One region of the Bacillus sp. MN7755 genome, then DNA from elsewhere that is predicted to be linked to it. Evidence: predicted binding sites of a transcription regulator. Region 1 holds the regulator's gene; each other region holds the start of a gene.

What was found. Region 1 encodes Rex, which represses fermentation and respiration genes when NADH is low (regulators of the CRP and FNR family bind a similar motif). Its sites were predicted from a motif close to TTGTGAAATATTTCACAA; they were not measured.
Region 2: the regulator Rex is predicted to act here: its motif matches at 8,496-8,513, upstream of pflB (formate C-acetyltransferase).
Region 3: the regulator Rex is predicted to act here: its motif matches at 9,304-9,321, upstream of adhE (bifunctional acetaldehyde-CoA/alcohol dehydrogenase).

The regions. Positions count from the first base shown of each region.
Region 1 covers NZ_BTRL01000038.1:1,145-12,469, reverse strand. Annotated here, with positions in the region: gene ACYVEC_RS29935 (ABC-F family ATP-binding cassette domain-containing protein) at 82-2,004, opposite strand; gene ACYVEC_RS29930 (redox-sensing transcriptional repressor Rex) at 2,192-2,821, shown strand; gene ACYVEC_RS29925 (YdiK family protein) at 2,851-3,042, opposite strand; gene ACYVEC_RS29920 (CPBP family intramembrane glutamic endopeptidase) at 3,039-3,788, opposite strand; gene groES (co-chaperone GroES) at 4,190-4,474, shown strand; gene groL (chaperonin GroEL) at 4,513-6,147, shown strand; purine riboswitch at 6,288-6,389, shown strand; gene guaA (glutamine-hydrolyzing GMP synthase) at 6,555-8,093, shown strand; purine riboswitch at 8,247-8,348, shown strand; gene ACYVEC_RS29900 (NCS2 family permease) at 8,476-9,801, shown strand; gene ACYVEC_RS29895 (response regulator transcription factor) at 9,947-10,648, shown strand; gene ampS (aminopeptidase AmpS) at 10,632-11,325, shown strand, end outside.
Region 2 covers NZ_BTRL01000005.1:20,342-31,666, forward strand. Annotated here, with positions in the region: gene recX (recombination regulator RecX) at 1-99, opposite strand, end outside; gene ACYVEC_RS03345 (TIGR01777 family oxidoreductase) at 181-1,086, shown strand; gene ACYVEC_RS03350 (amidohydrolase) at 1,227-2,357, shown strand; gene ACYVEC_RS03355 (GNAT family N-acetyltransferase) at 2,599-3,156, shown strand; gene ACYVEC_RS03360 (YfhE family protein) at 3,267-3,386, shown strand; gene ACYVEC_RS03365 (diglucosyl diacylglycerol synthase) at 3,756-4,922, opposite strand; gene pflA (pyruvate formate-lyase-activating protein) at 5,335-6,066, opposite strand; gene pflB (formate C-acetyltransferase) at 6,136-8,385, opposite strand; partial or broken gene ACYVEC_RS03380 (hypothetical protein) at 8,538-8,757, opposite strand; gene ACYVEC_RS03385 (glycosyltransferase family 2 protein) at 8,726-10,270, opposite strand; gene ACYVEC_RS03390 (NAD-dependent epimerase/dehydratase family protein) at 10,263-11,228, opposite strand; gene ACYVEC_RS03395 (nucleotide sugar dehydrogenase) at 11,225-11,325, opposite strand, start outside.
Region 3 covers NZ_BTRL01000026.1:53,276-64,600, reverse strand. Annotated here, with positions in the region: gene ACYVEC_RS25695 (DoxX family protein) at 1-365, opposite strand, end outside; gene ACYVEC_RS25690 (helix-turn-helix domain-containing protein) at 522-1,067, shown strand; gene ACYVEC_RS25685 (hotdog family protein) at 1,100-1,477, opposite strand; gene ACYVEC_RS25680 (GNAT family N-acetyltransferase) at 1,604-2,062, opposite strand; gene ACYVEC_RS25675 (GNAT family N-acetyltransferase) at 2,119-2,625, opposite strand; gene ACYVEC_RS25670 (hypothetical protein) at 2,934-3,326, opposite strand; gene ACYVEC_RS25665 (ABC transporter ATP-binding protein) at 3,293-4,111, opposite strand; gene ACYVEC_RS25660 (FecCD family ABC transporter permease) at 4,098-5,126, opposite strand; gene ACYVEC_RS25655 (ABC transporter substrate-binding protein) at 5,132-6,079, opposite strand; gene ACYVEC_RS25650 (YrhC family protein) at 6,236-6,463, opposite strand; gene adhE (bifunctional acetaldehyde-CoA/alcohol dehydrogenase) at 6,590-9,193, opposite strand; gene ACYVEC_RS25640 (bifunctional cystathionine gamma-lyase/homocysteine desulfhydrase) at 9,455-10,588, opposite strand; gene ACYVEC_RS25635 (O-acetylserine dependent cystathionine beta-synthase) at 10,592-11,325, opposite strand, start outside.

The sequences.
Region 1 (11,325 bases):
CGTTGCTTCGCTCTAGAAAACAAAAAGGATGTCACATAGTCAAAAATCCCGACTTATGAGACATCCTCCTTATTCATACTCTTATAAATGCAATTCTTCCCATTCTGCCATACAAGCATCGAGTTGCTCTTGTAGTGTTTGTTTTTTTGTTGTAATTTCACTAGCCTTTTCATAATCTGCATATATTTCTGGTAAGCAAAGTTGATCTTCTAACGTAGCAATTTCTTCTTCCAATACTACAATGTTTTGTTCTAGCTCCTCAATTTTTCGAGTACGTTGACGCTCTAATTTTTTGCGCTCTTTTTCTTCGAGATAATTTAATTTTTCTTGTGCAACTGTCTTTTGAACCGGTGCTTCATCTTCTTGCTCTAATTCCGCACGTTCGATCATCTCATTTTTCTTTGCAACGTAGTAATCGTAATCCCCTAAATACTCCTGTGCACCTTCTGTTGATAACTCAACAACGGTTGTCGTTACACGATTAATAAAGTAGCGGTCATGTGAGACAAATAGAAGAGTACCTGGATAATCGATTAAAGCATTCTCCAAAATCTCTTTACTATTTAAATCAAGATGGTTCGTAGGTTCATCGAGAATTAATAAATTTGATTTTTGCATCATAAGTTTTGCAAGGGCTAACCGAGCTTTTTGTCCACCACTCAGAGAAGATACTGGTTTTAGTACATCATCCCCTGTGAATAAGAAGTTACCTAGTATCGTGCGAATTTCCTTTTCAGGTTGCAGAGGATATTCATCCCATAATTCATTTAATACGCGCTTCGAAGATGTTAAGTTAGCTTGTTCCTGATCATAATAGCCAACAGATACATTGGATCCGAAAGAAACATCACCATTTAATAGGGGTAACTTATTCACAAGTGATTTTAATAATGTGGATTTTCCAATTCCGTTTGGACCAACTAAAGCAACACTATCCCCGCGAGTTAAGCGCATTGTTACATGTTCAATAATCGGATCCTCATCATATCCGATGGTTGCATCCTTTACTTGTAAAACGTCATTTCCACTTTGTTTTTCAATATCGAAGTGGAAGGAAGCTGACTTAGAATCACCTAATGGTCTTGTTAATAATTCCATTCGGTCTAATTGTTTACGACGGCTTTGCGCACGTTTTGTCGTAGATGCACGAGCTATATTTTTTTGAACGAAGTCTTCCAGCTTAGCGATTTCATCTTGTTGTTTTTCATAACGTTTCATTTCCTGCTCGTATAGTGCTGATTTTAAGTCTAAATATTTACTGTAGTTACCAACAAATCGTCTACTTTCTTTATTCGAAATTTCATATACTTGTGTAACGAGTTTATCTAAGAAATAACGGTCATGGGAAACGATTAGTATTGCGCCAGGATAACCTTGTAAATATTGTTCAAGCCATGTTAATGTTTCGATGTCTAAATGGTTTGTAGGCTCGTCCAAAATAAGTAGGTCTGGTTTCGTTAATAATAATTTACCGAGAGCTAATCGTGTTTTTTGTCCACCGCTTAATGTGGAAATCGTCGTCTGGTGCGTTTCAACTGGGAAGCCAAGACCACTTAAAATCGAACGGATATCTGCTTCATATTGGTAGCCACCTTGATCTTTATAATCTAATTGCAATTGGTCATAATCAGCTAATAATCTTTCATATGTAGCCTCGTTTGAAAAGTTTTCTTCTTTTCCCATCTCTTGCTCTAGCCTTCGAAGCTTTGTCTCCATTTGTTGCAAGTGTGTAAAGACGGTTAACATTTCATCCCAAATTGTTAAAGACGTTTCTAACCCGGTATTTTGGGCTAAATATCCGATTGAGACATCTTTCGGTTTTATAATTTCGCCACCATCATGAGATAGCTCACCAGCTATTATTTTTAATAATGTAGATTTTCCGGCTCCATTTCGTCCGACTAATGCGATACGATCCTTCGTTTGAACTTCCAATTTTATGTTTGCAAGAATCGTTTCTGCACCGTATAATTTCGAAAGCGCGTTTACTTGTAATAAAATCAATGTTTTCACCTCAAATAATTTCTTAACTTTGCCATGTTTATATTTCTCAATCATACTAAAAATAGTGTATAGTTTAAAATACAGAGAGAATACTTCTTCTTTCTATTATACAAGGAATTTAATAAGTGCTAAACTTCTGTATTTGATTAAAGCATATGAATAAAGATAGGAAGAGAGGAGAGGTTATATGGAGCAGCAGAAAATTCCACAAGCCACTGCTAAGAGATTGCCTCTATACTATCGATTTATCCAAAACTTATCTCTGTCTGGTAAGCAACGTGTTTCATCAGCCGAATTAAGTGAAGCGGTAAAGGTTGATTCCGCAACAATTCGAAGAGATTTCTCATACTTTGGAGCGTTAGGGAAAAAAGGATATGGATATAACGTAAATTATTTATTATCATTTTTCCGTGAAACACTCGACCAAGATGATATAACACGTGTAGCGCTTATTGGAGTAGGTAATTTAGGGACCGCTTTCTTACATTATAATTTCACGAAAAATAATAATACAAAAATTGAAATGGCGTTTGATGTTAGTGAAGAGAAAGTTGGAACAGAAATCGGAGGCATTCCTGTATATCACTTAGATGAATTAGAAGAACGTTTATCAACTGATATACAAGTGGCAATATTAACAGTACCCGCTACAGTAGCGCAATCTGTAGCCGATAGATTGGCAGAAACAAATGTGCATGGTATTTTGAATTTCACACCAGCACGCTTAAATGTGTCAGACAATATAAGAATTCATCATATTGATTTAGCAGTGGAGTTACAAACACTTGTTTACTTTTTGAAAAATTATCCACAATAAAACGCAGAGGAAGCGACCTCTGCGTTTTATTATTGTTTTTTCTTTGTGAATTTAACTAAGATAAGGCGAAGTGCCAAATTAAAATCAATCGTTGCCATAACTGCAAATAGTATTGTCCACATATTCCAGATTGTATCTGTTACGTTCGTAATGGCGAAGCGTGTAAAGATACATCCTAGAAGGAAGTACAATGCAGCCATGAACAATGGTGAGTTTCTCATACTAAAAATCCTCCGATAAAGCCTTGCATTTTTTCAGCTTCTTTAATCATTTCTTGAATTTGTTCGTTACTTACTAAAACTTGAGCAACTGCAACTAATGTATTCATTGCAACATGAGCGGCAATTGGAACGATAATACGTTTCGTTTTTACATATAAGAAGGCGAATACGAGCCCCATAGCGGTGTATACCAATAAGTGAGTAAAATCAAAATGAATCGCCGCAAATACAAGGGAACTAATGATAGCGGCAATAAAGAAGTTAAACTTCTTATAAAGTGTACCAAATAAAATTTTTCTAAATACGATTTCTTCTAAAATAGGTCCGATTATAGAAATAACGATAAGGAACCAAGGTGTCGTTCTTGCGATATCCATAAGTCTCGCTGTATTTTCAGATCCAGGTTTAATACCTAATACATACATTTCGATCATGCCAGCAATACTTTGCGAGAAAAATGCTAAGAAGAACCCGATAAAAATCCAACCAATCGTAGCTGGAACAGTAGAACGCATCTTATCTAAATGTCTGTCGCGAATATCTGTTCTAAGTAACCAAAGTACGATACATAATGCAATAAAGAAGCTAATGATCGCCCAGTGACCAGTTATGAGTTGAAATTTCTCTTCCCTAGTAAATCCCCTGTTATCATAAAGTCCAGTTTTCAGAAGAAGTGGTAATCCAGCAATTGATGATAACTGCATTAAAATGTATGTAACGATAACCCACCAATATTGTTTTTTCAAATGGTTTAACCATCCTTTCTAACTCTAGTGTATGAGATAAGGTAGGATAACATGTAAATATGCTACCTACGATATAAACCTTACTTAAATTATGTTTTTTTTGTAAATCCTTATTTGAAATTATAATAGAAGACAGGAGAAAGTTGTGTTTGTAGCGAAAACAACTTAGGGTGTCCTTTCATATTGTAACATACGAGTAGTGGAAACAACGATTCATATAGTAAAGGTAGAAGAAGAGGAACTCTATATAGAAAAGTTTATAGCGTAATTTGCGAAAAAATTATGATTTTTTTACTTGCAAAAGAAATTGAGATTATTTATTATTATAAGTGTGTTAGCACTCGGGTGACTTGAGTGCTAATAAATAAAATTTACATAACAAAATGAGGAGGTTATTGTTCATGCTAAAGCCATTAGGTGATCGCGTTGTAATTGAGCTTGTTCAAGCGGAAGAAAAAACAGCAAGTGGTATTGTATTACCAGACACAGCAAAAGAAAAACCACAAGAGGGTAAAGTTATTGCAGTAGGTACTGGTCGAGTGCTTGAAAATGGTGAGCGTGTTGCTTTAGAGGTAGCAGCAGGTGATCTTATCATCTTCTCAAAATATGCAGGTACTGAAGTGAAATATGAAGGTACAGACTACTTGATTTTACGTGAAAGTGACATTTTAGCAGTTATCGGTTAATTATATAAATCTTAAAAAATCCAAGGGGGTCAATTATTATGGCAAAAGATATTAAATTTAGTGAAGAAGCACGTCGTTCGATGCTTCGCGGTGTCGACACTCTTGCAAACGCAGTAAAAGTAACACTTGGACCAAAAGGTCGTAACGTTGTACTTGAGAAAAAATTTGGTTCACCACTTATTACAAATGATGGTGTAACAATCGCAAAAGAAATTGAATTAGAAGATGCATTCGAAAACATGGGTGCGAAATTAGTAGCAGAAGTTGCTAGCAAAACAAATGATGTAGCTGGTGACGGAACAACAACTGCAACTGTATTAGCACAAGCTATGATTCGTGAAGGTCTTAAAAACGTAACAGCTGGTGCGAACCCAATGGGTCTTCGTAAAGGTATCGAAAAAGCTGTTACTGCTGCAATTGAAGAATTAAAAACGATTTCTAAACCAATCGAAGGTAAATCTTCTATCGCACAAGTAGCTGCTATTTCTGCGGCTGACGAAGAAGTAGGTCAATTAATTGCTGAAGCAATGGAGCGCGTTGGTAACGACGGCGTTATTACTTTAGAAGAATCTAAAGGCTTCACAACAGAATTAGACGTAGTAGAAGGTATGCAATTTGATCGTGGATATGCATCTCCTTACATGATTACTGATTCTGATAAGATGGAAGCAGTTCTTGATAACCCATACATCTTAATTACTGACAAAAAGATTTCTAACATTCAAGAAATCTTACCAGTATTAGAGCAAGTGGTACAACAAGGTAAACCACTTCTTATCATTGCTGAAGATGTAGAAGGCGAAGCGTTAGCTACATTAGTAGTGAACAAACTTCGTGGTACATTCAATGTAGTAGCTGTTAAAGCTCCTGGATTTGGTGACCGTCGTAAAGCAATGCTAGAAGATATCGCAATCTTAACTGGTGGCGAAGTAATCACTGAAGAATTAGGCCGTGACTTAAAATCTGCTACAGTTGAATCTTTAGGACGCGCTGGTAAAGTTGTTGTAACGAAAGAAAACACAACTGTAGTTGAAGGTATTGGAAATTCACAACAAATCGAAGCTCGCATTGGTCAAATCCGTGCGCAATTAGAAGAAACAACTTCTGAATTCGATCGTGAAAAATTACAAGAGCGTCTTGCAAAACTTGCAGGTGGCGTAGCAGTAATTAAAGTAGGTGCAGCAACTGAAACTGAGTTAAAAGAGCGCAAACTTCGCATTGAAGATGCACTTAACTCAACTCGTGCAGCAGTAGAAGAAGGTATCGTTGCAGGTGGTGGTACTTCACTTATGAACGTATACACGAAAGTTGCTGCTATCGTAGCTGAAGGCGACGAAGCTACAGGTATCAACATCGTACTTCGCGCACTAGAAGAGCCAGTTCGTCAAATCGCAATCAACGCTGGTCTAGAAGGATCTGTAGTTGTAGAGCGTCTAAAAGGCGAAAAAGTAGGCGTTGGTTTCAACGCAGCTACTGGCGAGTGGGTTAACATGCTTGAAACTGGTATCGTAGATCCAGCTAAAGTAACTCGCTCTGCACTTCAAAACGCAGCATCTGTTGCAGCTATGTTCTTAACAACTGAAGCTGTAGTAGCTGACAAGCCAGAACCAAATGCACCAGCAATGCCTGACATGGGCGGCATGGGCATGGGCGGTATGGGCGGAATGATGTAATTCCGTTTGTCCTAAAAAACATCCATTTCTATATAGAAATGGATGTTTTTTTATGTTTTTTAGAAAAGGAAATGAATTTCTGTAGAATTTTGTCGCTTTCTCTCTTGACCATATTGATACTTCATTGTTAGAATCTAGGAAGATAATATAAAACGATCCTTCATATATCCTCAAAGATAAGGTTTGAGAGTCTCTACCGGGTTACCGTAAACAACCTGACTATGAAGGCAGTGTGTCTTATATTTATAAAGAACGGAAGACTATCTTTCTTTATAAAGCCAGACCCCTGCCTTTTCTTTGTTATGAGACTAGAGGCGGAGGACTGGCTTTTTTTATTATATTAGTAATGCTTTTTGCCAAATTGGTGAAAATATTTATATACGAGAACTAACGTTGGGGTGATTATTTTGAAGAAGCAGCATGATACAATTATCGTTTTAGATTTTGGGAGTCAGTACAATCAGTTAATAGCACGTCGAATTCGTGAGTTCGGTGTATACAGTGAACTTCATCCACATACAATTACTGCAGAAGAAATTAAAGCAATGAATCCAAAAGGGATTATCTTCTCTGGTGGACCAAATAGTGTATACGGTGAAGGTGCATTACATTGTGATGAAAAAATCTTTGACCTAGGATTACCGATCTTCGGTATTTGTTACGGTATGCAGCTTATGACGCAACAATTCGGTGGTAAAGTAGAGCGTGCAAATCACCGTGAGTACGGAAAAGCTGTTCTTAAAGTAGAGAACGAATCAAAATTATATGCGAACCTTCCAGAAGAGCAAGTTGTATGGATGAGCCATGGCGACTTAGTAACTGGTTTACCTGAAGGATTCGTAGTAGATGCAACAAGTGAGTCTTGTCCAATTGCTGGTATGAGCAATGAAGCGAAAAACTTATACGGTGTACAATTCCACCCAGAAGTACGTCACTCTGAGCACGGTAACGATTTAATTAAAAACTTCGTATTCGGCGTATGTGGTTGTTCTGAAGGATGGAACATGGAGAACTTTATCGAAGTAGAATTAGAGAAAATCCGTGAAACTGTTGGAGACAAAAAAGTACTATGCGCACTTAGTGGCGGTGTAGACTCTTCTGTTGTAGCAGTATTAATTCATAAAGCGATCGGCGACCAATTAACATGTATTTTCGTTGATCATGGCTTACTTCGTAAAGGTGAAGCAGAAGGCGTTATGAAAACATTCAGCGAAGGCTTCCACATGAACGTTATTAAAGTGGATGCACAAGAACGCTTCATGAACAAGTTAAAAGGTGTAGAAGATCCAGAACAAAAACGTAAAATCATCGGTAATGAATTCATTTACGTATTTGATGATGAAGCGTCTAAATTACAAGGAATGGACTTCCTAGCGCAAGGTACACTTTACACAGATATCGTTGAGAGTGGTACAGCAACTGCACAAACAATTAAATCTCACCATAACGTTGGTGGACTTCCAGAAGACATGCAGTTCAAATTAATTGAGCCTTTAAACACATTATTTAAAGATGAAGTACGTGTATTAGGATCAGAACTAGGAATTCCTGATGAAATCGTATGGCGTCAACCATTCCCAGGCCCTGGTCTTGGTATTCGTGTATTAGGTGAAATCACAGAAGAGAAATTAGAAATCGTTCGTGAATCTGATGCGATTTTACGTGAAGAAATTATTAAAGCAGGATTAGACCGCGAAATCTGGCAATACTTCACTGCGCTTCCTGGTATGCGTAGCGTAGGTGTTATGGGTGACGAGCGTACTTACGATTACACAGTAGGTATCCGTGCAGTAACATCTATCGACGGTATGACAGCTGACTGGGCACGTATCCCTTGGGATGTATTAGAGAAAATCTCTGTACGTATCGTAAACGAAGTAAAACACGTTAACCGTATCGTGTATGATGTAACGAGTAAGCCACCAGCAACAATTGAGTGGGAATAGTATTATAATAAAAGATCCATCTATTGCTCATGCATAGATGGATCTTTTATATTTTAAGTTAAATACGAACGAAAATATAAAAGTTCATAAAAATGTTCGTTTTTAAATTGACAAAAATACTTTCAAGAGTTAATATGAGTATGTAATTCAAACGAAAAGTGAATATTATGCCGTCGTATAATATCGGGGATATGGCCCGAAAGTTTCTACCTAGCTACCGTAAATGGCTTGACTACGAGGCGTTTTTATAAAGGTGAGGGGAATCTTATCTTTATTCATAGAACGCTTCCATGTATATGCAATGGAAGCCTTTTTTATTTTTAATAGATAAAAGAGGGCTAGGGAATTGCGGCGAGTAATCATATAACGGGGGAAACGTAAGATGAAACGCTATTTTCAGTTTGATGAACTCGGCACAAATTATAAAACAGAGTTCATAGCAGGTTTAACGACATTTTTATCTATGGCGTATGTGCTATTTGTCAATCCTGCTACGCTGTCACTTGGAAATGTTAAAGGATTACCGGCAGGTACAGGAATGGATCCGGGTGCAGTATTCGTTGCTACAGCATTAGCAGCAGCAATCGGTTCTTTAATTATGGGTATTTTCGCGAAGTATCCAATTGCTTTAGCGCCAGGTATGGGAATTAACGCGTTCTTTGCTTATACGGCAGTGTTAACGATGGGTATTCCGTGGCAGACAGCAATTGCTGGAACGTTAATGTCAGGTATTATCTTTATTATTCTTACTGCTTCAGGTATTCGTGAAAAAATCATTAATGCAATTCCATCAGAGTTAAAGTTTGCAGTAGCGGCAGGTATCGGATTATTCATTGCCTTCCTTGGATTCCAAAATGCCGGAATTATCGTGAAAAATGATGCTGTCCTTGTTGGGTTGGGGGATTTAACAAAGGGCACAACGTTACTAGCAATTTTCGGAGTTGTTACGACAATCATCTTCATGATTAAGAAAGTTAATGGTGCAGTATTCTACGGTATGATTCTTACAGCGATCTTAGGAGTGGCAACAGGATTAATTGATACTCCGAAAGCTGTAGTGGGAGCAATACCGAGTCTAGAACCAACGTTCGGTGCGGCGTTAACGCACTTTGGAGATATTTTCACTGTTCAAATGGGGATTGTTATTATAACGTTCTTCTTTATCGATTTCTTTGATACAGCAGGTACGCTTGTAGCGGTTGCGAATCAAGCGGGATTAATGAAGAACAATAAATTACCACGTGCAGGAAAAGCGTTATTTGCAGATGCGATTGCAACTGTAATCGGTGCGATCTTAGGTACATCAACAACAACGTCTTACATTGAATCGTCTGCAGGGGTAGCAGCGGGAGGACGTTCTGGATTTACAGCAGTTGTAACAGCGGGATTCTTCTTACTGGCACTATTCTTCTCGCCATTACTAAGTGTTGTAACACCAGCTGTAACGGCACCAGCATTAATTATTGTAGGGATCTTGATGGTTTCTTCTTTAGGAGAAATTGATTGGAAGAAATTCGAGATTGCAGTACCAGCATTCTTTACAATCATTTCAATGCCACTTACGTATAGTATTGCGACAGGGATTGCGATTGGGTTTATCTTCTATCCAATTACAATGGTAGTAAGTGGTCGTCGTAAAGAGATTCATCCAATTATGTATGTTATGGGAGTTTTATTCGTACTATATTTCATCTACGTTCGTAAATAAAAGGGGTTTTTTGAAAGGTCTAGACTTAAGGGGAGTCTAGACCTTTTTTGCGTCTTCAGAAAAACTTAAGGATTTCCGAGCGTTTTTCTTCAGAAGTTTTCCTATAATAGAAGTTAGGGATTAAAAAAGTAATGGGGGAGATATTGTGGCACACGAAACAATACTTGTCGTAGATGATGAAAAAGAAATTCGAAATTTAATTACAATCTATTTAAAGAATGAAGGATATAAAGTACTGCAAGCAGGAGATGGAGAAGAAGGATTACGTCTCCTGGAAGAAAATGAAGTGCATCTAGTCGTACTAGATATTATGATGCCAAAAGTAGACGGTATTCATATGTGTATGAAAGTAAGGGAAGAAAAAGAAATGCCAATCATTATGCTTTCAGCGAAAACGCAAGATATGGATAAGATTTTAGGATTAACAACGGGTGCTGATGATTATGTAACGAAGCCGTTTAATCCGTTAGAGTTAATCGCAAGAATTAAATCTCAGTTACGCCGTTATATGAAAATGAATGGTTTCGCTATACAAAATGAGGACGAGCTAGAAATTGGAGAGATGAAAATTAACAGCTCAACCCATAAAGTTATTGTAGAGGGAGAAGAAGTGAAACTAACTCCGAGGGAATTTTCAATTTTAGAATTGCTAGCCCGTAATCCAGGTATGGTCTTTAGCGCGGAGCAAATTTATGAAAAGGTTTGGAACGAACGATCTTTCCAGTCTGATAATACTGTAATGGTTCATATTCGAAAAGTACGTGAAAAGATTGAGGAGAATCCAAGGAAACCTAGATATATAAAAACAGTATGGGGAGTGGGGTATAAGATTGAAAAAGATATTTAATCCTTTTACTTATGTAAGGAAAACAAGAGAATTAATTGAGAAATTAGTAAAGAGCGTACGGAAGAGTATAAGAATTCAATTGATTACTACTTTTGCTGCTTGTGCGTTATTAGGAGTTTTGTCAGCAAAGGCAGCTGCGCCATTTTTTGAGAATGCGAATCGTCAAGCGACTATCGATTATGGGGCTGGTATGGAACGAATTAATCACCAAGCTCAAGGGGCGGCAAATAGTTCGGTTCATGAAAATAAATTAGAAGCTATATCCGATATGATCGAAATGGAGAATCAAAATTTAGAGCAAGGATCTAGAGCTTTAAAAATATTGGTTACTGATGAGAGTGGTAAAGTTTTATATAAAACGAAGCAGGCGCAAGAAGAGCAAATCGATTTGCATAATACGATTCGTAATGCAGCATCATTTGCGATTAACTATTCAAATGGTCGAGATGTATTTGAAAATACGAGAAAAGAATTTATAGCTTTTTCACCTATTACAATAGAAGATAAGAATTTATATATGTTCGTTAGTGGAATACCAGATGGTGTAGTAATGTATGATACGGAAGAAGGACCATTCCCATTTTTAATTGGTGTACTCGTGTTCATTTTCTCTTTCTTCTATATAACAAAGAGGAAGATGAAGCAAATTGAAGCGATGGCAGAAGGTGTAAAGGAAA
Region 2 (11,325 bases), on a different contig from region 1:
CACACTAAACCCGTACTCTTCACCTTGACCTTTATCAATATAAATATTAAACCGTTCTTTCAATCGTTTTTGCACTTCTATTTTTGTAATGACAGCCATACTCTCACCTCTCTATTATTTTAACATAGTCAAGGAACGTTTTTGCTTTTCAAGAATATATATAATGAGGAGGAAATAATTGTGAAAATCGCAATTTCTGGTGGTACCGGCTTTATCGGTACATACCTTTCTACTTTTTTTATTCAAAAAGGATATAATGTTTACATTCTTACTCGAAACAAAACTACTGAAACTTCACATCCTAACCTTCAATACGTACAATGGACACCAGATTTACAAACCTTCCCCCTCTCCTCTATTGATGTAGTTATTAATCTAGCTGGAGAGTCTATTAATAGTAGATGGACAAAGAAACAAAAGGAATCCATTTTAAACAGTAGAATCCAAACAACAAAAGGACTCATTAAACAATTACAAAAACTAAATACAAAACCAAACACATTTATTAACGCAAGTGCTATTGGATACTATGGAACGTCTGAAACTGAGTCTTTTACAGAACAGCATGAGATTCCTGGAGATGACTTTTTAGCAAATACAGTATATTCATGGGAACAAGAAGCATCTAAAGCTCGTTCTCTCGGAATACGAACAATCTACGCAAGACTTGGAGTTGTATTAGGCACAGACGGAGGAGCTCTTCCAAAAATGCTACTCCCCTATCAATTCTATATCGGAGGTACAGTTGGATCTGGAAACCAATGGTTATCATGGATTCATATAGACGATGTCGTTCGCATGATTGATTTCATCATACACCAAGAAGAAATTGATGGACCTCTTAACATTACAGCTCCCCAACCTATAAGAATGAAGGAGTTTGGAGAAACCATTGCAACTATAATGAAAAAACCTCATTGGTTACCTGTCCCTTCATTTATGCTTCATGCTTTATTAGGTGAGATGAGCATACTTGTACTAGAAGGGCAACATGTATTACCTAGTAAAGCAATTAAACATGGGTATCAATACACATTTCCAGCAATAGACCATGCATTACAAAATATACTTTCGCATACAATGTAGTACTTCTAAAACACTGTGTTACAGGGGGCCCTTTCCAAACTTTCATTTTCTAGAATCCGGAGCATTATTACACAAATAATCTTTCAGTTACTTTCCCTTAAATTCCATTAACATTGTAAAGTAACAGAAATGAGGTACCTATGAAAATATTGCTCAAACAAGCCATTGTCTATCCTATTACATCCCAAAAATTTCAAGGGGATGTACTCGTTATAGGAGAAAGAATTGCTGAGGTCAAGCCTTCCATTCAACCTACTCAAGATATGACAGTTATAGACGCTCGTGCTCTTCATCTCTTACCTGGATTTATTGATGTCCATACTCATCTTGGTCTCTATGATGAAGGTACTGGTTGGGCTGGCAATGATGCAAATGAAACATCTGAAGTTTCAACACCACATATCCGTTCTTTAGACGGAATCCACCCTTTGGATATTGCATTTCAAGATGCTGTACAAAATGGAATTACAACTGTTCACGTTATGCCAGGAAGTCAAAACATTATCGGTGGTACTACTTGTGTAATAAAAACAGCTGGAACTTGTATTGATCATATGATTATTCAAGAACCTGCTGGCTTAAAGATTGCCTTTGGAGAAAATCCTAAAAAGGTCCATAGTAATGGAACAAAAGAGTCTATTACACGTATGGGAATTATGGGATTACTTCGGGAATCATTTTATGAAGCACAGCACTATGGGCATGAAGCTGATTTTCGAATGCTTTCTATTTTAAAAGCATTACGCCGCGAAATTCCCGTACGTATCCACGCTCACCGAGCAGATGATATTAGTTCTGCTCTACGCTTTGCAAAAGAGTTCAATCTCGATTTACGTCTTGAACATTGTACAGAAGGACATTTTATTGTTGAAGAGCTTTCGAAACACAATTTGAAGGTTTCAGTTGGCCCCACTCTTACACGTCGTTCTAAAATCGAACTTAAAAACAAAACATGGGATACTTACCATATATTATCGAAAAATGGAGTGGAAGTTTCTATAACAACGGATCACCCTTATACACCAATTCAATATTTAAATGTTTGTGCTGCTGTCGCAGTAAGGGAAGGATTAGACGAAAAAACTGCACTAGAAGGAATCACTATATTTCCAGCACGAAATTTACGTTTAGAGGATAGAATTGGAAGCATTGAGGTTGGAAAAGACGCTGATCTCGTGTTATGGACTCATCATCCTTTCCATTATTTAGCCAAGCCTGTACTAACCATGATTGATGGAAAAATAATTTACAAAAAAAATAAAAAAAACTAGTTTATTTTTTTGACTAGATAAAGTATTATACGATTATAAACTGAATGAAACCATAATCAATTTGTGTCGTGATTATCATTTTCAAATTGATGAATGGGGAAGGCAAATGGTGCGCCACCAGCGTTAGAAACTGGTTCTAGTGGGTTCGATTCCCACCCCGAAATTTTTTAAAGATTGATATAAAAATTTCGAGGGTGGGGTGTTTTTTCGTCATGCTACCCTCGTGTGAGGAGGAGTTAGTGTGTTGAAAAAACGCGACTTACACGACAGCCACGTTCTATACGATTTAATGGTGGATCCAGCTGTCTTCCCTTTTGTGCGTCAAAAGGCTTATTCTTATGAGGAATATTTATTTCTAACAAAACAAACGATTGAAGCTGAAGAGCGTGGGGAATTAATTTCACGCACAATTTTAGATGAATGGGGTAACCCTATCGGAACAATTACTTTATTTGATGTGCAAGAAAAAGCCGGATTTCTCGGAACATGGCTTGGCAAACCTTATCATGGAAAAGGCTATAATAAATTGGCGAAAGATTCATTTTTCAGCGAACTTTTCTATGAATTAGATATTGAAACAATCTTTATGCGTATTCGTAAAATAAATATTCGTTCTATTAAAGCTGCCGAAAAACTACAATATGTAAATCTAGCAAACGAAACAAGAAAAGCCGTTTATGATGAAATTAACGCAAATGAAGAAGTATATAACTTATATGAAATTCCAAAAGATCAATATACACTTGCTACAATGCGAGATACAACGTTCCAAGATGCTCACCAATTAAAAGAAGCATAATCTAAATTTTTAGAAAAAATAATTAATCATTAACATTTTGCCATATACGTATATCACTCCATGTCTTTGGAAACGATAGATAGTGACTTTAGGACACGAGGTGATTTGTAATGGATAAAAAGAAACGTGACAAAGCAAAAAACACATTATCTAGTACACAAGAAGTTCTCTACCAACGAGAATTTCGCAAAGCAGATCGCGCAGCGGGTTATCGCTCGAAAAGTATTTAAAGTGAGAATGAATAATTAGAAGTTTCCCCCCTAATTATTCATTCTCATTACATATTTTTTCTACGTGATAGAATAGACAAAAAAGGTTCCTTATAAATAAGGAACCTTTTTTATGTGGATAACGTTATCCACATAATTTATAGAATTGTGAATAAATTCTATAAACCCTTCACAAGTTTATATGCTGTAACGCATAGTAAATGTTAGAATTGTGGATATTTTTCTAAAAATTGTGGACAATGTGGATATAGTTGTTAATATTTCGACTTTACTGTTTAATGAAAGCGCAATCTTCATGTGGATAAGTTACTACTTTATCTTATAAAACAATAAAGAACCCTCTTTAAACATATAAAAGAGGGTTTCATATTAAGTAAATAATTGTGCAAGAGCAGGTGATTTAATAGGTATATGATTCGGTTCTACATGATTTTCTGCCAAAATTGTATCCACAATATGACCCGCTGGCTCTGGACGATAAATGCTTTTCATCGCTTCTTTCATTTGAAGAAGCTTCATATCATCTTGTAATAACGCCTCTGTTTTTGCAAAAACCTCACTATCATCACGAATGACAACTGCAGCTCCTTTTCTTTCAAAGTACATCGCATTTTCATTTTCTTGTCCTGGAACAGGCTTATATAAAATGACAGGTACTTGCAATGCTGCCGCTTCGCTTAACGTAATACCGCCTGGCTTTGTAATCATACAAGAAGTAACACGGAATAGTTCATCAATATTTTCAACATAACCAAATACTTTTAATGCATCAGAATTTTTTTCCTGTAACCCTAATAAATCCTGTTTTAACGCTTCATTTTTCCCACAAACGACAACTACTTGTAAATCAGGTACTGACATAAATGATTGGCATAGTTCTTTTACACTTCCTAATACCCCATGAGCACCTGCTACAATTAGTAAAATCTTTTTATTCTTACATAACTGATATTTATTATATATAATGTCTGGATTGATCTTTAGCTCAAAACTACTACGAATCGGAATTCCAGTTTCAACAATTTGCTCCGCAGGCACACCAATATCAATCATAACTTTTTTCACGTGATCAGTTGCTACAAAATAACGATCTACTTCCCGATGAATCCATATTTTGTGCACACAAAAATCCGTTAATACGTTATAAACAGGGATTGAAATACCTGTTTGCTTTTTTAACTCTGGTACAGCTATGATTGGAAAAGTATTAATAACAATATCCGGTTTCTCTGCTTGTAAAAGTAATTTCAAACGTTTTCTTCCAAAATTCGCATACCAAGATGCTATTTTTTTATCATAAATTTTTTCTACGCCATAATAAAACAAGCGGTATAATTCTTTTCCTATTGTATAACTTTTTAAATATAAATATTTTGTAATATCGGTTATAACTGGATGTGATTCTCCGAACAGATCGCATACAATTACATCTTTAATTCCTTTTTGGCGAAATGTTTGTTCTAATGTTTTCGCTACTTGCACATGACCATTACCGTAATGTGCAGTTAATATTAAAACCTTGGGGTTTTTTATCAAACAAATCCACTCCTAGCTTATTGTTTCTCCATATTGCATATACGACAATAGGAAAAACATTTTCCTTAAAAATTACATAAACAGATTCTAATACTTCTCTTTCAGCTATGTACCTGTCGTGGATATGCAAAGCATATAAGATTGACCCCTTAATCCTATCTGTGCTCATATCTTTACATTATACTTTCCTATAAGAGCTTTCGCAATAACTTACAAATGTTCTCTATTCCATGATACTCACTCTTTTACTTCTTAATTCTTTTTACTATTTTGATTTCCCTTTACAATTATGTAAATTTCTCCACTTATTCCTTACAAAAATATGGATATTCTATTTTCAGTATACTCTTTTCTCTATATATACTCTAGGGTTTATTGTCAAGAAAGCAAAAAGCCTAATCCAATATTTGGATTAGACTGCTTGTAAAATATGTCTTGCTTGTTCTACATTTTTTTCAGTAGGCGGTTCTACATTCGCGAGTGGATACTTATGCCCAAGTGCTTCCCATTTATATACACCAAGCTTATGGTATGGTAGCACTTCAACTTTCTGAACATTAGACAGGCTTTGAATAAAGCTAGATAATTTTTGTAGATCCTCTTCATTATCAGTAATACCAGGAACTAATACGTGTCGTACCCAAATCGGTTTATTTTTATCTGATAAATAACGAGCAAATTGTAAAATATGTTCATTTGGTTTTCCTGTTAATTTACGATGTTTCTTTGAATCAATATGTTTCAAATCCAATAAAACTAAATCTGTGTAATCCATTAAAATATCTAGCTTATTTTGGAATTCTGGTTCTTCAGAATAACAACCACCCGAAGAATCAATTGTTGTATGAATTCCAACTTCTTTACATTTCTTAAATAACTCAATTAAGAAATCTAGCTGTAATAATGGTTCCCCACCACTAACTGTTATACCGCCTCCGGAAGCTTCAATAAAAGGAAGGTAACATGTCACATCCTGCATTACTTCTTCGACTGTTATTTCTTTTCCTTTACCGATCTCCCACGTATCAGCATTATGACAATATTGACAACGTAATAAACACCCTTGTGTAAATATGACATAACGAATTCCTGGGCCATCAACAGTACCACAAGACTCTACAGAATGAATTCTTCCTTTTACCATTTTACTTCCTCCTTTATTGAAACAGCCTCCCTCTGCTATTTATAAAATGCAGAGGGACACTTTTTTCACTTACATGCTTTCATGCATTGTACGGTTAATTACATCAATTTGTTGTTCACGAGTTAATTTAATAAAGTTTACAGCGTAACCAGATACGCGAATTGTTAATTGTGGATATTTCTCAGGGTGTTCCATTGCATCCATTAATGTTTCACGGTTAAATACGTTAATATTTAAGTGATGGCCTTCTTTTACTGCATAACCATCAAGCATTGATACTAAGTTACGTACTTGTACATCATCTTCTTTACCAAGTGCTTTTGGAATAATAGAGAATGTATTAGAAATACCATCTTGTGCATCTTCATATGGTAATTTAGCTACAGATAATAATGAAGCTAATGCCCCTTTTGTATCACGTCCATGCATAGGATTCGCACCTGGTGCAAATGGTTCTCCAGTACGGCGACCATCTGGAGTGTTACCAGTTTTCTTACCATATACAACGTTAGATGTGATTGTTAAGATTGACATTGTATGAACAGAATTTCTATATGTTTTATGTTTACGAAGTTTATTCATAAATGTTTTCACCAGATTTACAGCGATTTCATCTACACGGTCATCATTGTTACCGTATTTAGGGAAATCTCCTTCGATTTCAAAGTCAACTGCAATTCCATTTTCATCACGAATTGGTTTTACTTTTGCGTGTTTAATTGCACTTAAAGAGTCTGCTACTACAGATAGACCCGCGATACCTGTTGCCATTGTACGCAGAACATTTGTATCATGAAGTGCCATTTCAATACGCTCATAGCTATATTTATCGTGCATGTAGTGAATAACATTTAATGTGTTTAAATATAGACCCGCTAACCATTCCATTGTCATATCAAACTTATGCATAACTTCTTCATAATCTAATACTTCAGAAGTAATCGGTGCGTACTCAGGACCAACTTGTGCTTTAGATTTTTCATCTTTACCACCGTTAATCGCATATAATAATGCTTTTGCTAAGTTTGCACGTGCGCCGAAGAACTGCATTTGTTTACCGATTCTCATTGCAGATACACAACAAGCAATTCCGTAATCATCGCCGTAGTCAGCACGCATAATATCATCATTTTCATATTGAATTGCTGATGTTTTAATAGACATTTTCGCACAGTAGTTTTTAAAGTTCTGTGGTAATTGTTTAGACCAAAGAACTGTTAAGTTTGGTTCTGGAGCTGGTCCTAAATTATCTAATGTATGCAAGAAACGGAATGAGTTCTTTGTTACTAATGGACGACCATCTAATGCCATACCACCGATAGACTCTGTTACCCAAGTTGGGTCACCAGAGAATAATTCATTATAATCAGGTGTTCTTGCAAATTTCACAAGACGTAATTTCATAATGAAGTGATCCACAATTTCTTGTACGTCTTCTTCTGTTAAAGTACCATTTGCTAAATCTCTTTCAATATAAATATCTAAGAATGTAGAAGTACGTCCAAGACTCATTGCAGCTCCGTTTTGCTCTTTAATTGCTGCAAGATATGCGAAGTATAACCATTGGAATGCTTCTTGTGCAGTTGTTGCTGGCTTAGAAATATCAAAGCCATGAGAAGCAGCCATTTGTTTTAATTCTTGAAGTGCACGCATTTGCTCAGATAACTCTTCACGTAAACGCATTGTATCTTCGCTCATTACACCGCCAGTTAAATCTAAATCAGCTTTTTTCGCTTCAATTAAATGATCAATACCATATAACGCTACGCGGCGGTAGTCACCGATAATACGTCCACGTCCGTATGCATCCGGAAGACCAGTAATAACGCCTGATTTACGTGCATTTCTCATTTCTGGTGTGTATGCATCAAATACACCTTGGTTATGAGTTTTTCTCCAATCTCTAAAAATACGACTAAGTTCTTTATCCATTTCGTATCCATAAGATTCACAAGCTTGTTCCGCCATACGAATACCACCATATGGTTGTAAAGAACGTTTAAATGGTTTTTCAGTTTGGAAACCGACTACTTTTTCAATATCTTTATTTAAATATCCTGGTTCATGTGATGTGATAGAAGAAACAATTTTTGTATCCATATCAAGAACGCCACCGTTTTCACGTTCTTTTGTTGTTAAATCCATTACTTGATCCCAAAGTTGTTTCGTTGCTTCAGTTGCTCCCGCTAAGAAAGATTCATCCCCTTCGAAAACGTTTACATTATTTAAAATGAAATCGCGAACATCAATCTCTGCTTTCCATTTTTCACCTTTAAAGTTTTCCCATGCGTTTTTAACATTTTCTAATACTTGAGTCATCCTAATCTCCTCCATTTTTGATTAGTACAGGACTAAGATTTTTTATATAACAGCTTACACACTTAGAATACTACTTTTTGGTGAAAGTGAACGAAATAGTTGTGACATGTTTGTGAAATGTTGAGCAAACTACTATATGCATAGTGTTAACTTCATTTGAAAGTCTTTAAAATTAACCCTCCCCTTAATTGTATTTTTTTGGTATTCTTATATACGAGTCCTATTTTGTAATATAAGAACAATACCCATTGTAGAGCTGTAATACTCTTATATCCTAATCTGTTATAGTTTTTATAACAGAGCAAAAAAGTGTACATATGTTGTACACTTTTTTTGTTACCTATAAAATATCCCTTTTTCTATTTCCATCATGGAATCCCCCACGACTGCCTGTTAATACAATTAATTGCTCTAACCCTTCTATATGATCACCAATAATTCGGAGTACAGCTGGCGGATGACCTATTTTTGCAAAATGTTCACTGGGACGAATACGGTTCATCTTATCGACCTCAACACGACTTACACATGCAACTTCAAATCCTGAAAGAATAGCTTTCACTTGGGCTACACACGGTGCCAGTAAAGACCGATACCCAATTCCTTTCAAACATTTCTGGCTAAACGCATTAGGCACAGCAATAAGAGAGCCTACGCCTAAATCTTTTCTATCACAAGCTAAATTTAATGCGTATTTAAATGCAGTTACAAGATGAAGCGGTACTCTTAAATCTAAATAATGATTTAGATCATTTAATGCGACATCCATTCCATCTACAATAGCTTTGGCAAAAGGATATAGCTCATTCGCTGGAATAACAAAATCGCCGTCTATAAATAACACAATTTCTCCTTTTGCAAAATACGTTCCAAGTGAGCGCCCCACATCATTTCCGAGCGCTTCTTTATATACAATTGTCGTTGCTCCCTTGTCTTTTGCAATCGTTGCAGTTTTATCAGACGAACCATTTACAACAACGATGATTTCAAAAGGTTCAATTTTGCGAAGCTCTTCTATAACGTTTCCAATTGTTTTCTCTTCATCTTGTACAGGAATAATGACCGATAATTGCTTTTCTTTATACAACTTAGATGTAACGCCCCACCCTTGATAAAAATCTTCAAAATCTAAAGTATGATAAACACTTTCTCTTTTCCTATTTCCATCATGATATCCTCCGCGCCCATCGCTGTCTACTATTTGCTCTGCTACAGCTTCTATATGATCACCTATCATTCGTTTTTCGGATTGAGAAAGGCTTGTGCCGTATGCAGCATGCTCGGTCGGCCGGAATTTATTCGGCGTAATAACATCAATTGCGCAATGACGACTAATTCTCCATTCGCTTTGTACTAGGCGTAAATGAGCCACAACAGGATTAACAAAACATTCATATCCAATGCTTTGTACAACTTCTTTCGTTAACGCATGCGGTACAGCTAATAAAGAATCAATTTTTAATTCTTCGCGCTCTAATATTGCATTTAATATTTGGCGCCATACTGTAATAGAATTAGGTTTTTGCCTTTTTAAAAATAATGCGTCCAAATTATTTAAAACTACATCTGCCTGATTGTATAAAATCGGATTAAGAAATAACTGTAATTTTGAAGTTTGAATAGCAAAATCACCATCTATAAATAGTAGTACATCACCTATAGCTTCTTTGGCACCAGCTGCACGTCCAACATCATTTCCAAGCTTCTCTGTATACCACAGTACTTTACATCCTAAATGCTCAGCAACTGTTTCTGTACCATCAGTACAACCATTTGCTACTACAATAATCTCTAATGGATTTAATCCTTTTACCGATTGAATAACGTCTGAAATCGTATCGATTTCATTACATGCAGGAATAATAACAGATAATGACTTAGCCATTGTCTTCTTCACGAAACCACTTAATTGTTTCCTTCAATCCGTTTTCCCACGTTACTTTCGCCTGAAATTGAACAAGCTCTTTTAATTTTGTTACGTCTGGTCTTCTATTTGGAATTTCTTCAAAACCATGTGGATATACTTCTTCAAAAGGTACTTGTACAATCTTTGAAGAAGAATCCGTTAATTTTTTAATGACCTCTGCTACTTCTTTTATACTTTTTTCATTCTCAGAACCTATATTAATAATCTCACCATTTACCTTTTCATCCATAGCTCGAATCGTTGCCTCTACCGCATCACTTACATACGTAAAGCAACGTGTCTGCTTTCCATCTCCATATACGAGAATGTCTTCACCTTGCAGGGCCGCACTAATAAATCGCGGGATTACCCCTGCATATGGACCATCTTTCGCTCTTGGACCATAAATATTAAAATAACGAACAATCGTTACAGGTAAACCTTCTAATGCGTATCCTAAACATAATGTTTCTTCTAATGTTTTACACACTGCATAACTCCAACGTATTTTAGAAGTTGCCCCGTATAATCGATCCCCCTCTTCAGAGAAGGGTGGCTTTGCCTTACCATATACTTCTGAAGTAGAAGCAAAGACTACTTTCTTCTTTCCTTTTAGCGCTGCTTGTAAAATGTTTCTCGTTCCATCAAAATTCGTTTCAACGAGCTCTATACTCTTTTCCATTGTCGTTTTCACACCTAAAATTGCTGCTAAATGAAACACTACATCATGTTGATTTACTAATTCATAAATAGAATTTTTATCTAAAACACTTATTGGAATAACCCGAATTTCTTTCATTAACTCTTTATGATATTTATTTTTCCCTTTATAGAAGTTATCAACGATCGTGACATTATAACCTCTTCTCACCAACTCTTCAGCTAAGTGCGATCCAATAAATCCTGCTCCCCCTGTAATTAAACATTTCTTACTCATTTACTCACCTTCTTTACAATCCCACGTGTATCTACTACTCGCTTTATTCCTTTAAAAAGCTTCCAATCAATATTAGAATGATCCGTTAAAATTAAAA
Region 3 (11,325 bases), on a different contig from region 1:
ACAAAACCATCCGCTTTCGCAACAAATAAGTACGCACCCATTGCTAGTAATGCAAGTTCTAATTCGAAGCCAGGATTCTTTCCATCTCCTAATAAACCAGCTGACCATTTTACTTTTACAATTGCTCCAGCCATAACAAGTGCAAATAATAATCCAATATATCTTACACCTAAACCTAGAATTAACAATATACCACCAACTAATTCTACTGTTGCTACACCGTATGCCAGTCCTCCTGGTAAACCAATGCTTGTGAACCACCCTGCAATATTGTCAATTCCTGATTGGAATTTTGTTAAACCGTGCATAAAGAATGTTACCCCTAACACGATACGAATAATTAAGTTACCAATATGTTGATTCATTTCTTTCTCTCCTTTATAGTTTTCTTATGCAAAACTTTTATTCACATTACAAAACATACACTAAATTTTTTTATTCGTCAATTCATTTTCACTGGGAAAAAATATATTTTTTTTGCTATGATACAAATAGTTGTTTACAAAAAGGAGCTTGATTTTATGAATATTGGTTCTGCAATACGTGAAATTCGTCAACGTAGAGGCATAACAATCGCACAAATTTGTGAGGGAACAGGTCTTTCTAAAGGATTTATGAGTCAGGTTGAAAATAATAAAACATCACCTTCTATCTCAACTTTAGAAACGATTTCCAATTTCTTAAATGTTCCTCTTCCCTACTTATTGTTAGAACAAAAAGATCGGTTGAAAGTTGTCAAAAAGGTAGAGCGTAAATACAGTGTATACGGAAAAGATGAACAAAGAATTGAGCATGTTGCAGAGCAGGGTGGCCTTCGCCTAAATCTCGTAGAAATTCCTGCTGGATTTCCGAAAGAAAATACACCAAATGCACATGAAGGGGAAGAATGTCACCTTGTATTACGCGGCAAACTAGAAGTTCAACATGGAGAAGATATTGCAATTGTAGAAGAAGGTGATTCTTTCTCCTGGAATGCATGTGTTCCTCATATTGTTCGTAATATAGGGAAAGAAACTGCATTATTACTCATCTCTAGTCATGCGGAAAATCGGAAACGTGTTTATTAAACAAAAAAGAAGCCTGTAAATTAGGCTTCTTTTTATTCCCTTATAACTCCATAACTTGTCCCAACTAGTACAGTTTTTTCATGTTGATTGCGATAAACTGACTCGATTGAAACCTTTTTGTATCCTTCCATCTGTTCAACATTCGTTAAAGTTAATTCACAAGTGATCGTATCTCCTGCAAAAACTGGTCTAATAAACTCACTTACTAATTCTCTTGCTATGTAATGTAATTCTTCTCCTACTTTCGTTCCAATACTAGCAGTCAATAAACCATGAACCATTAAACGTCCATTTTCATCATATTCCATATGATGCCTACCTTTATCTCCTGTAATATTTGCAAATTCAAAAACCTCTTCCTCAGTAAATCTTCTTTCGTACTTAAATACATTCCCAACTTTTATACTCATTTTTATCCCCCTAATAATAAACAGAATTTTCTTTTATTTTATCATAAAATGAGTCTCAATTTATTTTCTATTATAAAAAGAATGAAAAATACTTATAACTGTACTTATTCTTTGTCTTTCGCTCTTTTACCGGTGCCCATCTCTTTTGGCAATTTGGTATCCATAGTACGCACATGTTCCATTTCTTGATAACTCTCTTACCTCAAAACCACAACTTCTATAAAAATCAAAATTACTCGCAGATGTGTGCGCAAACCAGTCGCCATGTGGTAGCTTTTGTAAACAAAGGGCGACAAGTTTCTTACCTAGTCCCTTCCCTCTATATTCACACTTCACAACTAAATTTACTATATTCGCGACCATGATTCCATCAGAAATGACTCTAACCATAGCAATCATCTCTTCTTCATCCCAAATTGTGAATGCCCATGTTGAATTTTCAAATGCTATCGTGAATTTTTCAATTTGCCAAGAAGGGATATTATCATTACTCCAACCGGCATCTTCGAATAAAGTTTTAATTGCATATGCAGGTACACCATTCGTTCCCTCACGAATAATAAGTCCATTATGGTAAATATACATGTAATCCCCCCTTTATTTTTATATACCATTCTTCAAAAGATGCAATTTACCTTTTTTCATCCAACGCGCTTAATGGAATACACGAGAACATCCATCCCATGAAATGAAGTTGTTTTCTCATAACTAAGCCCTGTTTTTCTAGCAACAAAGATTGAGGCAGGGTGGTCCGGATTAATAAGAGAAACTAATTTATTCATTCGTAACGCTTGAAAGCCATAGTCTCGAAATGCTGCCGCTGCTTCTTTCGCATACCCTTTTCCCCAATACTTAGGTAATAACCAATAACCAATTTCAATTTCCTCTTTCCCATCTATCTGCTGCTTTACTAATCCTGCATGACCAATTCGTATTCCCGTTTCCTTTTCAATCAATACAAATAAACCGAGACCGTTTTTATAGCTAGGGATCACCCATTCCTCCAAACTTTTTTTACATTGCATATATGTTTTTAACGTCCCATTTCCAATATAGCGCATTACCTTCTCATTTCCCCATAGTGAAGCATAGAACTGTAAATCATCCATTGTATATTTGCGAATTTGTAAACGATCTGTATGAAACATCTTTTTCTCCTTCCCACTAATTTGTACTTAACTACACGATCATGTTTTGTATATATACTAAATGTTACTATCTATTATAAATGAACTAACGGAAAAATGCAGAATATTCAATCTATCAAGAGTTTAAAAAAGGCAGTAGACAAATATTGTCTACTGCATCCATATCATAACTAGCATACAGAAAACTACAATTGAGGGGGGTGTAGGATTTTCAAATATACTAGATACTTATCCCGTTCTAACGGGCGGTAAACTTTTCAATTATATGAAAGTGAAAAGTTTACCGCACATAAGAACCTTTGCGGTCATTAAGAGAGCACCGTTAAGTACTCAAATACACGCTGTGCTTTTTCTCCACCCATTCGTGCATGTTGAAGAAGGGAAATACCGTGGGGACCAGGTGCACGTAATGCTTCTGGTTGTGCTACTAAAATAGCTTGTACGACTTCTAATTCTCCAAGCATAGCAGCTGCGAAAATATCCATTCGAGCACCTTTTTCTAATAAATAAAGAGCAATATCTTTACGACCTACATGTGCTGCTCCTAACGCACTTTCCCAATCTGATCCGTCCCAATTGTAAGAAGCATGAAGTAAGCTTGGCGATTCAGCCAACAGTTCTTGTACTTTCTCTAAATCTCCATGAGCTGCCATAACAAATTCCCTTACTAACTCAGTGGTAACACGTTCTTCTGTTCGCATCTTGTTCCTCCTCTTTTAGAAATTCGTTTCGGTGTAAAAAATGGCTTGTCGCTTCCTTGAAAAATATCTACATCTATACCAAATACATGTTGAAACATTTCATGACATAATACTTCTTCTGGTATACCGTCATACTGAATCTTCCCTTGCCTTAATACGAGTAAGCGATCACTATATTGAGCAGCTTGGTTAATGTCATGTAAAACCATTATAATTGTCATTCCAAACTCCTCGTTTAATCGTTTCACAAGTTCCATTACTTCCAACTGATGTACGATATCTAAAAAGGTTGTTGGCTCATCCAATAATAAGACATTTGTACGTTGTGCTAGCGTCATTGCAATCCAGGCACGTTGTCTTTCTCCTCCTGATAAAGATTGTAAAAGACGATATTCATACCCTTCAAGATTTGTAACAGACAATGCCCAATCAACAATTTCTTCATCTTCTTTATTTAAGCGGCTACTCCATGATTTATGGGGGCCTCTTCCGAATTCAATTAGTTCTTTCACGGTTAAATCTAATTGATGATCATGCATTTGTGGTAACATCGCTAATTGCTTCGCTACATCTGCACTTTTCATCTTATGAATACTTTTTCCATCTAAAATGATATCCCCTTCGCTTTGTTTAAGTAATCTTGCCATTAAACGAAGCAAAGTAGATTTCCCCGATCCATTCGGTCCAATTAAACTAACGACCTCTCCAGCTTTAATATGTACATTCATATTTTGCATTTGAAATCTTTCAGAATGTGCGTAAAACACTTTGTTAACGGAAATCACGTTGTTTTCCTCCTCTATGAATTAAATATAAGAAGAACGGACCACCTAAGAAGGATAATAAAATACCTACAGGTAATTCAATTGGATCGAACCAACTTCGAGCTATCGCATCCGCAAAAACAAGTAATATCCCTCCGCCAAGGCATGATAATGGCAGTAAATATTTATAGTCATTTCCAACCAATAAACGTAACATATGTGGTACGACCAGACCGACAAATCCAATAAGACCAGAAACACTAACTGCAATTCCAGCTAATAATGTGCTTACTACTATTAAATAAAAACGGCTTCTCTCCACGTTATGACCTAATAATTTCGCCATTTCATCTCCAAGCATTAATACTCGAATATGTTTAATACCAAAGAAGGCTAATATAATAGCGAATATTGCATAATAAATAATCATGTTTAAATGTGCCCAACTTACACCACCAATGCCGCCCGCTAACCACGGTAACACGGATTGTACTTTGTCACTATGTAATAACATTAATGCTGACGTCGCTGCACCAATTAATGCATTAATTGACACACCTACTAAGACAATTCTTGAAGGTGGTGCCCCTTTTTGCCATGATAAAGCATAAATGACCATCGCCGTTATGAAAGCTCCTAAAAACGCCCCGAGCGGTAAAAAAGCCATATGCTGAGGGAATAAAATCATAATTACAATTGCTACAAGGCCTGCTCCAGATGAAACTCCGATAATACCAGGGTCTGCAAGAGGATTTCTCATAACTCCTTGTAGTAATGCACCAGATGTAGCTAAACATATCCCTACTATAAACCCAACGAGCACTCTTGGTATACGAAGGTCCCATACAATTCGATGAACTGTCGAACCCTCATCTTGTATCCCTGTTAGAATATCTCGTAAAGAAAAGGATAAGCTTCCTGCGAAAAGGCCGTAAAAAAGACCTAAGATCGTTAATACAACTAAACTAACTGCTATTATCCATCTTTTTTTCGCAAAAGGATGTTCCTTTCCCCTTACTACTTCACTACTTTCCATACTTATCATTTCCTTACATCTTGTATACTTTTATACATAAAGTCCATCGCTTCTGTAACTTTTGTTCCAGGATTAGATCCAAATAAATCAGGTGGCAAAATAACTACACGATTTTGTTTTACTGCATCTAAATTTTTCCACGCTTCATTTTTCATCATTTCGCCTTCAAATGCTTTTTTAACGCTATTTGGATCTCCATGTGTAATTAAATAAATCACATCTGGATTTGCCTCAATAATACGTTCTACGCTGAGCTGTGCATATTGCGGATATTCCTTCATTTCTGTAAAATCAGCTGCAATATTTTTCCCGCCTGTCTTTTCTAAAATATCACCTGATAAAGATGTTGGTAATGCTGCTAAATATGTACCTGGTGCTCCATACACTAGCAATGCTTTCACATCGCTCTTTTTCTCATATTTCTTTATTTGATCATTAATTTTTTGGTTAAGTTCTTTTGCTTTATCTTCTTTCTTCATTATCGTTCCATATAGCTCAATATTCTTTTGAATATCTTGTACAGAATTTGCAGAAGAAATCATTACTTTCGTTCCTTGTCTTTCAACCGTTGGAACGTTCTTTTGGAATCCATTGTTAGCAATAAGTACATCAGGCTTTACACTAGCAATTTGCTCAAAATTCGGCTGATGTGCGTTCCCAATTACTTGTATTTTCTTTACATCCTCTGGAAGAGTTATTTTTGCATCTGGACGACCTACTATTTTTCCACCTAAAGCATGAATTATATCCATATCTCCCATACTCAACGTAGCAAAACTTTCTGGCGCCTTATCGAATGTTACCTTCCTTCCTGACAGATCCGTAACTTCGATTTTCTCTTTTCCTTTTTCCGTTTTTGTTGCCGATGCTGTTTCGTCTCCTTTTGCACTGCAACCTATTAATAAGAAAAAAATTGATAAAATCGCTGTGAATAGCGTAATAGATTTATTCATCCTTTCACCTCTAACTGATAATGATAATCATTAACTACTATTCTACTTTAATTGATAAGGATTATCATTGTCAATATGAAACGCATACATTTTCTAGAAAAAACAAAAAGCGTTACAAAAAAATTCCTTCTTTTTGTAACGCTCTATTTATCAGTATTATTCACATTCGTTTCCCTCTAACTCGTCTCGCATCACTTTCACACGCTGAAAGAAAAAGAAGGATAAACCTAAAAATATAACGATGCTCCCCATCATAACAAAAGGTTGTAATGTTTCTTTTGCTCCATTCGGAATCAATAAGCCAACCATTAACAATGTACTTACAGCGAGAAGAATTTGTCCGAACCGAGTATAATCTTCTATTTTTTCTTGTAATTCTTTCATTATATTCTCACTCCTCCATTTCACTGTATCATATTCTATTAAACTTAAAGACAAGTAAATACAGCCATTCTGGGAGATGTTTTCCAAAAGAAAAAGAGCCGCTTTATTGCGACTCTTTCATAACCATTACTCACCTTTATATGCTTCCATATAAATTTCTTTTAGCTCTGAAATGAGAGGTAATTTTGGATTAGCTGTTGTACATTGATCTTCAAAAGCTCTTTCTGCTAATAATCCAACAACCTCTTCAAATTGATCTTTAGCAACTCCTTGTCCTGCAATACTCATATTTATATTTAAACTTTTTCCAAGCTCAATAATTGCTTTAACGAGTGATTCCACACCTTCTGCTGTTGAACGTGCTGGAAGCCCGAGCATTCTCGCAATATGTGCATAACGTTCATCAGCTACAAAGTGCTCATATTTTGGGAACAATGCGTGTTTTCTTGGCTTAATAGCATTATAGCGAACTACGTGTGGCATAAGAATTGCATTCGCACGTCCATGCGGAATATGGAATTCCGGCCCAATTTTATGTGCTAAACTGTGATTAATACCTAGAAACGCATTTGCAAATGCCATCCCTGCGATTGCAGAAGCATTATGCATTTTTTCTCGTGCTTCTTCATCATTTCCATCTTTAAATGCTCTTGGTAAATATTTAAATACGAGATCAATGGCCTTTAATGCTAATCCATCTGTATAGTCATTTGCCAGAACAGACACATACGCCTCTATTGCATGCGTCAATACGTCCATCCCAGTGTCTGCTGTTACATGTGGCGGTACTGTCATTACAAATTGTGGATCTACAATTGCTACATCTGGCGTTAATTCATAATCTGCAAGTGGATACTTTATATTATTTTTCTTATCTGTAATAACCGCAAATGGTGTCACTTCTGATCCTGTTCCTGATGTTGTTGGAATGGCAACAAACTGCGCCTTACTTCCTAATTCCGGATATTTACATGTACGTTTTCTTATATCTAAAAACTTTTGTTTAATTCCATAGAATGTTGCTTCTGGGTGCTCATAGAAAAGCCACATCCCTTTCGCTGCATCCATAGCTGAACCTCCACCAAGTGCGATAATGACATCCGGCTTAAAACTTCTCATCATTTCCGCACCTTTAAAAACAGTTTCATCTGATGGATCTGGCTCGACCTCAAAGAAAACTTCAACTTTCACATCATTTGCATGTTTACGTAAATAGTGCGCGACTGTATCTACATATCCGTGCTCAACCATTCCCGGATCCGTTACAATAAATGCACGTGAAATGTTAGGCATACTTGCTAAATATGCCGTCGCATGTTTTTCAAAATAAATTTTTGGTGGTAATTTGAACCACTGCATATTCTTTTTTCTATTTGCCAACCTTTTTATATTTAATAAATGCGTCGCTGTTACGTTTTGAGAAACTGAGTTTTTCCCATACGAGCCGCAGCCAAGCGTAAGTGATGGAATAAACCCATTATATATGTCACCGATTCCTCCTTGTGATGAAGGGGCATTTACAATAAGGCGGCAAGCTTTCATGCGTAATCCAAATTGCTTTTGCACTTCTTTATTTACAGAATGAATGACTGCTGAATGTCCTAAACCACCGAGGCTTAACATTTCTTCGCAATATGTAAATCCTTCTTCTAATGAATTTGCTTTTACACAAGCTAATACTGGACTCAATTTCTCACGAGATAGTGGATATGCTGCTCCGATACCTTGTATTTCAGCTACAAGCATTTTTGTATTTTCAGGTACAGCAATTCCAACTAATTCGGCAATATACTGTGCTGATTTCCCTACAATATCACTATTTACTGCACATGTATTTTCATTAATAACGAGCTTTTCTAATTTTCTTCTCTCTTCCTCGGTTACAAAGTAACAATCATTTGCAATCATTTCTGTTTTCACATCATCATAAATTTCCTTGTCTACAATGATTGCTTGTTCTGATGCACAAATCATACCGTTATCAAACGTTTTTGATAAAATCAAATCATTAACCGCTCGTTTTATATGCGCTGATTTCTCTATATAACACGGTACATTACCAGGACCTACACCTAGCGCTGGTTTTCCAGTAGAATAAGCTGATTTCACCATACCTGCTCCTCCAGTTGCCAAAACAAGCGCAACACCTTCATGGTTCATTAATTGTTTCGTTGCTTCGACAGAAGGTTTTTCAATCCACTGAATACAATGTTTTGGTGCCCCCGCCTTCACCGCTGCATCGTATACTGTTTTCGCGGCTGCAATAGAACAGTTTTGTGCTGAAGGATGAAATGCGAAAATAATTGGATTTCTCGTTTTTATCGCGATTAATGCTTTAAACATTGTTGTCGATGTCGGATTCGTTACCGGCGTTACCCCAGCTACTACACCAACAGGTTCCGCAATTTCTATTATTTCTTCATGAGGATCTTCGTGAATAATCCCTACTGTTTTATCTTTCTTTATGCTATGCCAAATATATTCAGTAGCAAAAATATTTTTAATGCATTTATCTTCGTATACACCACGCCCTGTTTCTTCAACAGCCAACTTTGCAAGTGGCATATGTTGATCAACACCTGCTAATGCCATTTCATGAACAATGTTGTCAATTTGCTCTTGTGTAAAACTTTCTAATGCTTGTAAAGCCTTCCGACCGTTATTCACTAACGTATCAATCATCTCTTTTACTTCCTGCATTTCATTTACAACTTTCTCTTTGACTACCATGTAAATTCCTCCTATTCTGCTATCTTGGACTAAATAAGACCCTATAGGTCATCACAAGTCCCGATTAGCGCAAAAAAAATAGAGTTGCTTTCCTACATGAACTTCATTGTTTGTGAAATATTTCACAAGTTTGTTCGTGAGTAACACTTCATGAATTCAATATACATGAAATCATTTCATTTGTGTATGTCTATTTTGTGAAAACTTTCACAAAATAGACATAATAAAAACGCACTGCTCTATATTAGCAGTGCATTTTTACTATGCTAATGCTTGTGCTAAATCTTCAATTAAATCTTCACCGTCTTCAATACCGACAGAAATTCGAATTAATGTATCTGTAATTCCTAATTCTTTGCGACGATCTGCCGGGATTGATGCATGTGTCATTTGAGATGGAATAGAAATTAAACTTTCTACTGCTCCTAAACTTTCAGCAAGTGTAAAGTATTGCAATTTCTCAAGTACTTTATTTAATGTCTCTTCGCTATCTACATCAAATGAGATAATTGCACCAAATCCATTTGCTTGCTCTGTTGCTAGTTCATGGTTTTGATGTGATGCAAGACCTGGATAATATACTTTATTTACTTTTGGATGGTTATTTAAAAACTCAGCAATAGCGCGTGAATTCGTTTCATGTTCCTCCATACGAATTCCTAATGTTTTTAAACCGCGAAGTAGTAAGAAGCTGTCTTGTGGTCCAAGAATACCTCCTGTTGAGTTTTGTACAAAGTGCAGGTCTTCTGCTAGTTGTGGGCTATTTACAACTACTAGACCTGCCACTACATCACTATGACCTCCTAAATATTTCGTTGCACTATGAAGCACAATATCTGCTCCTAAAGAAATCGGCGACTGCCAATATGGCGTCATGAATGTGTTATCAATAATTGTTAATAAGTCTTTCTCTTTAGCAAGAGTAGAGATTTTCTTAATATCAGTAATTTTTAGTAGTGGGTTCGTTGGTGTTTCTACATAAATTGCTTTCGTATTTGGACGAATCGCTTCTTCAACTTCTTCTAGATTTGTTGTATCTACAAATGTATGTTCAATACCGAAGCGATTTAATACTTTCGTAATAACGCGATACGTTCCGCCATACACATCATCTGTTAAAAGAACGTGGTCACCTTTTGAGAACAACATAATTGTCGCTGTAATAGCAGCCATTCCTGAACCAAATGCAAATCCAGCATGACCATTTTCTAATACAGCAATCATTTCTTCTAAAGCAGCACGTGTTGGGTTGCCTGTACGTGAATATTCATATCCTTGATGCTTACCAACTGCTTCTTGTTTGTACGTACTTGTTTGATAAATCGGTACGTTTACAGATCCAGTTGAAGGTTCTCCTATGCGAATACCATGAATTAACTTTGTCTTTGCTCTCATTTTTTATTCCCATCCTTTGTATATGTCTTTACTTAAATAGCGCTCACTACTATCAGGAAAAATCGTTATAATATTTGTACCTGGCGCCGCTTTCTCTGCTTCAAGTAAGCTTGCATGAAATGCTGCTCCTGAAGAGCTTCCAACGAGAAGTCCTTCCTTCTGCGCTAATTCTTTCACTCGTAAAAATGCATTTCGATCAGAAATTGTATGAATTTCATCAAAATAAGATGTTTTCAAAAATGGCGGGATGAATTCAAGGCCAATCCCTTCTGTTTCATGTGAGCCGGCTTTACCACCATTTAAAATGGATCCTTCTGGTTCCACAATAACCGTTTTTATATCTATATTTTTTTCTTTCAAATAAGATGCAGTCCCCATAAATGTACCACCAGTTCCTGCTCCTGCAACAAATATGTTAATCTCTCCGTTAAGTGCATCCCAAAGTTCAGGACCTAGTGTTTTGAAATAAGCACGAGGGTTTGCTTCATTTGCAAACTGACTTGGAGAGTATGAATTCGGTATTTCATTTACTAGCTCTTTGGCTTTTGCTATTGCGCCGGTCATTCCTTGCTCAGTCGGTGTATGCACGACCGTTGCACCTAGTGCTTTCATTAATTCTTGCTTTTCAATACTAAATTTCTCTGGTACACAAACAATAACGCGTAAATCATGTTCTAACGCTGCAAGTGCCAGTCCAATACCAGTATTTCCAGCAGTCGCTTCAATAATTGTTCCGC